2 regions of the Stutzerimonas sp. LR2 genome follow, and region 1 is predicted to be linked to the other one. Evidence: predicted binding sites of a transcription regulator. Region 1 holds the regulator's gene; the other holds the start of a gene.
What was found. The regulator LexA, encoded in region 1, represses DNA repair genes until DNA is damaged. The targets are predictions, from matches to a motif close to CTGTNTNNNNANACAG.

Region 1 (2,392 bases):
GACGCAGCTGCCCGCCGGCAAAGCCGTAAAGCTGCTGGTCAGCGATGGAGATATGCAGAAGATCGAGAAAGGCCATGGGCGGCTAGCTTAGCCGATCACCCGGCAGGCTTGTAGCTCAAGCCTTCGCCGGGATGGCCACGGCGTTGCGCCGCGCGATCGGTTGCGCCGCCGCCAGGGTATTGTCATCGATACCGCTGTCGGCACGCATGCCGGCGGCCAGGAACGGCACCATCATGCGCATCACCTGCTCGATGGAAGTCCGAACGCCGAAATCGTTCTCGGAGATCGCACGCAGCGCCTTGATACCGGACATGCTGAATGCCGCAGCCCCGAGCATGAAGTGCACGCGCCAGAACAGCTCGATGGGCGGAATGGCCGGCGCGGCGTCGTGAACCTTGAGCATGTAACGACGGAACACCTTGCCGTACATGTCTTCCAGGTAGCGCCGCAGGTGGCCCTGGCTCTGACTGAAGGACAAGCCCAGCAGGCGCATGAAGATCGACAGGTCGTCGCCGCTACGCGGCTTGACCGCCAATGCCTGCTCCACGAGGATTTCCAGGAGCTCCTCGAGCGTGTCCTTCTTGTCGGTGAGCGCCTCGCGGCGATCCAGCTCACGCTCCAGGCTGGCACAGAACGGCCCGAGGAAACGCGAGAACACCGCCTGGATGAGCGCCTTCTTCGAACCGAAGTGATAGTTGACCGCCGCGAGGTTGACCCCAGCCTTGCTGGTGATCAGACGAAGCGAGGTCTCGGCGAAGCCTTTTTCCGCGAACAGCTGTTCCGCTGCATCAAGAATGCGCTCAACTGTTTCCGACTGCGCCATGCCCCCTCCGAAAGACAAACAACTGTTTGAAACTTACGTTTCACCGACCGGCAAGTCAACCACGAAACGCCGCGTGGCACTAGCGTCATTGTCGCAGACGCACTGCCCAGCCCGCCGGCTGACCCGACATGAAACATTCATTGCCAAGGCCGGATCACTGTATATAATCCCAGTCACTGTATAAAAGAACAGAGACCGACATGATCAAGCTGACGCCTCGCCAGACGGAAATTCTCGCCTTCATCAAGCGCTGCCTGGAAGACAACGGTTATCCGCCAACCCGCGCGGAGATCGCTCAGGAGCTCGGCTTCAAGTCGCCCAATGCCGCGGAGGAGCACCTCAAGGCGCTCGCCCGCAAAGGCGCCATCGAGATGACGCCCGGCGCCTCCCGCGGGATACGTATTCCCGACTTCGAGCCCGCACCTGCCGAAACCGGCTTGCCCATCATCGGCCGCGTCGCTGCTGGCGCACCGATACTGGCCCAGCAGCATGTCGAGGAATCCTGCCAGATCAGCCCCGCCTTTTTCCATCCGCGCGCCGATTATCTGCTGCGTGTGCACGGCATGAGCATGAAGGACATCGGCATTTACGACGGTGACCTGCTGGCCGTGCACACCACCCGTGAGGCCCGCAACGGCCAGATCGTGGTGGCGCGGGTCGGCGATGAGGTGACCGTCAAGCGTTTCAAGCGCGACGGCAAGAAGGTCTGGCTGCTGGCGGAGAACCCGGAATTCGCCCCCATCGAAGTCGACCTCGAACATCAGGAATTGGTTATCGAAGGCTTGAGTGTCGGCGTCATACGCCGCTGAGGAGAAGGTTATGCAGTACCAGACCAGCACTTCCCGGCCCCAACTATCGCTGTTCGACGGTGTCATCGCACAAAGCCTGGCACCTTTCGGCAGCCTTGCACCGCGCAGCAAACCCGAGCAGGAGAAAAAGGATCACCTGAGCGAGTTGAGCCTCAGCGGCAGCAGTCAGCACTGCCATCTGCTGCTCACGCCGATCCTGCGCGAACTCGGCGACGCGACGGACAGCCGCTGGCTGACACTGATCGCGCCGCCCGCCTTCCTTTCACAGAGCTTCCTGCGCAAGTGCGGCCTGAACCGCGAGCGCATCATCCTGCTGCAACCACGCAACGCGGAAGGCGCGCTGGAACTCGCGTGCAAGGCGCTGGCGTCCGGCTGCAGCCATACCGTCATCAGCTGGCTCGGCCAGATCGACGACGCGACACGCAGCAAGCTGCGCAACGCCGCCAGCCTGGGCGGGGCGCAGAGCCTGAACATTCGTCTGGGTTGTTGAGTGGCGGCGGGCACAAGGACGTGCTGCCTGTTGTGAAGTGAAGGCCGAGCCCCGGAGCAGCTGCGCTCAGTGCAGAACGCGCGGCTCGTCTGCATCGTGGTCGAAATCGCCTTCTGTCATCCGACCCGCCATCTGAACGCCAACATTAAACATCGCCTTGGCAATCTCCACATGCTGCCCCTGCAGGAAGAGCTTGGCGTCGTCGGAAAAGTCGAGCGTGACCAACACCTCTTCGTCCTCGGCACGACGAAGCACGATGCGCCCGTCTGG
Region 2 (2,392 bases), on a different contig from region 1:
CGGCGATGCGACCGGCGTCCTTGGTAGCCTGACGCTGGCTGTCGTTGAAGTAGGCCGGCACGGTGATGACCGCTTCGGTGACCGACTCGCCCAGGTAATCCTCGGCGGTCTTCTTCATCTTCTTCAGCACTTCGGCAGAAATCTGCGGAGGCGCCATCTTCTGGCCCTTCACTTCCACCCAGGCATCACCGTTATCGGCCTTGACGATGGTGTAGGGCACCATCTTGATGTCCTTCTGCACGACATCTTCTTCGAAACGGCGGCCGATCAGGCGCTTGACCGCGTACAGAGTGTTCTGCGGGTTGGTGACTGCCTGGCGCTTGGCCGACTGACCGACCAGCGTCTCGCCATCGTTGGTGTAGGCGATGATGGACGGCGTGGTGCGTCCGCCTTCGGCGTTCTCGATGACCTTGACGTTGCCGTTTTCCATGATGGAGACACAGGAGTTGGTGGTCCCCAGGTCGATACCGATGATCTTGCCCATTTAATTCGCTCTCCAAATTTCGATTGATCCGCGCCTGCCTACCGGCTGCGGGTAACACAAAAACGCTTGGCTACCAGATGGGGATGGGTATGCCGATTTCAAGCCTTCTCATCGATAGAAGGCGGCGCGTCGGCGGGCGCCTTGCTGACCACGACCATCGCCGGACGCAACAGGCGCCCGTTGAGCAGATAACCTTTCTGGAACACCTTGAGCACGCTGCCCGGCTCGACGTGAGTGCTCTCCTCCATCGCCATGGCCTGGTGATGCTCGGGATTGAACGGCTCGCCGTGCGGATCCAGCTGCTCCAGCTGATGACGGGCCAGGGTGTCGAGCAGCAGCTTGAGGGTAAGCTCGACGCCTTCGCGCATCGGCTTGACCGCCTCGTCATCCGGGTTCGACAGCTCGAGACCGCGCTCCAGGCTGTCGGCGACGGCCAGCAGGTCACCGGCGAACTTTTCCAGCGCGAACTTGTGCGCCTTCTCGACATCCTGCTCGGCACGCCGACGGATGTTCTGCAGCTCTGCCGCCACGCGCAGCGACTGATCCTGCGCGGCCGCCAGCTGCTCCTCCAGCGATTGCACGCGGGCTGCCAGATCCTCGGCTACGTCTGCTTGCGATTGCTCTGGCGTTTCCGGGTTCTGGTTATCCAGGTTCTGCTCGTCGGCCATGGGTCCTCCTCTCAGTACGATCAGCGGGCAGCAAGCCCGCGCTTGTGCCGCTATATGGGGGCGCGAAAACCGGCTTCAAGGGTATGCGGCGATGTGCAGCGGGCGAAATGACGAGCGACCGCACATTCATCCTTCTGCGCTTGTGGGCAGCAGGAAAACCACTGTATAAATAGCCAGCCACGCAAAATCGGGAGCCTTGCCATGCTGGTTCATCTGTCGGTTCACAACTACGCCATCGTCGAACACCTGGACCTCGAGCTGAAACGCGGCATGAGCGTGATCAGCGGTGAAACCGGCGCGGGCAAATCGATCATGCTCGATGCCCTCGGCCTGACCCTCGGCGACCGGGCCGACAGCAGCGTGGTGCGCATCGGTGCGGACAAGGCCGACATCCTCGCCAGCTTCGACCTGGACGACATCCCCGACGCCCGCGCCTGGCTGGCCGAACGCGACATGGACAGCGAAGGCCCCTGCATCCTGCGCCGAGTGATCACCGCCGAGGGCCGCTCGCGCGGCTACATCAATGGCACGCCCTGCCCGCAGGGTGACCTCAAGGCGCTGGGCGAACTGCTGATCGATATTCACAGCCAGCACGAGCACCAGTCGCTGCTCAAGACCGACACCCACCGGCGCCTGCTCGACGAGTACAGCGGCAGCCAGGACCTGGCGCGCCAGGTGCAACTGGCCGCGCAGCGCTGGCGGCAGACGCGCCAGACCCTGGAACGGCTGAGCAACAGCAGCGACGAGCAGCGCGCACGCCACCAGCTGCTCAGCTATCAGCTGGAAGAGCTGGAGAATCTCGCGCTCGGCGAGCACGAGCTGGAGCAGCTCGAACAGGAACACAAGAACCTGGCCAACGCCGAGCAGCTGCTCGGCGCCTGCCGCCAGGTCATGGAGCTGTGCAGCGAGAGTGATGCCGGCAACGTGCTCTCCGCCCTGACCAGCAGCCTGCAGCGGCTGACCGCCTTCCAGAATCAGCCGCAGGCGCTGAGCGAGGCGGTCAACCTGCTCGCCAGCGCGCAAATCCAGGTCGAAGAGGCGATCGGTGAGCTCAATCGCTTCGTCGACCATTTCGACGCCGATCCGGAACGCCAACAGATGCTGGAGGAGCGCCTGGACACCATCTACACCCTGGCGCGCAAGCACCGCGTACAGCCGAGCGAACTGCCCAACCTGCACCAGCAGCTGCTGGAAGAACTGGAAGGCCTCAATGCCGATGACGAAGCGGTCGAGCGCCTCG

Region 2: the regulator LexA is predicted to act here: its motif matches at 1,314-1,329, upstream of recN (DNA repair protein RecN).

Annotation. Positions count from the first base shown of each region.
Region 1 covers NZ_JBVTRR010000007.1:49,785-52,176, reverse strand. The annotation lists gene ACVRRC_RS21035 (L,D-transpeptidase) at 1-76, opposite strand, end outside; gene ACVRRC_RS21030 (TetR/AcrR family transcriptional regulator) at 116-823, opposite strand; gene lexA (transcriptional repressor LexA) at 1,024-1,632, shown strand; gene sulA (SOS-induced cell division inhibitor SulA) at 1,643-2,122, shown strand; gene ACVRRC_RS21015 (hypothetical protein) at 2,189-2,392, opposite strand, start outside.
Region 2 covers NZ_JBVTRR010000006.1:210,697-213,088, reverse strand. The annotation lists gene dnaK (molecular chaperone DnaK) at 1-484, opposite strand, end outside; gene grpE (nucleotide exchange factor GrpE) at 583-1,152, opposite strand; gene recN (DNA repair protein RecN) at 1,354-2,392, shown strand, end outside.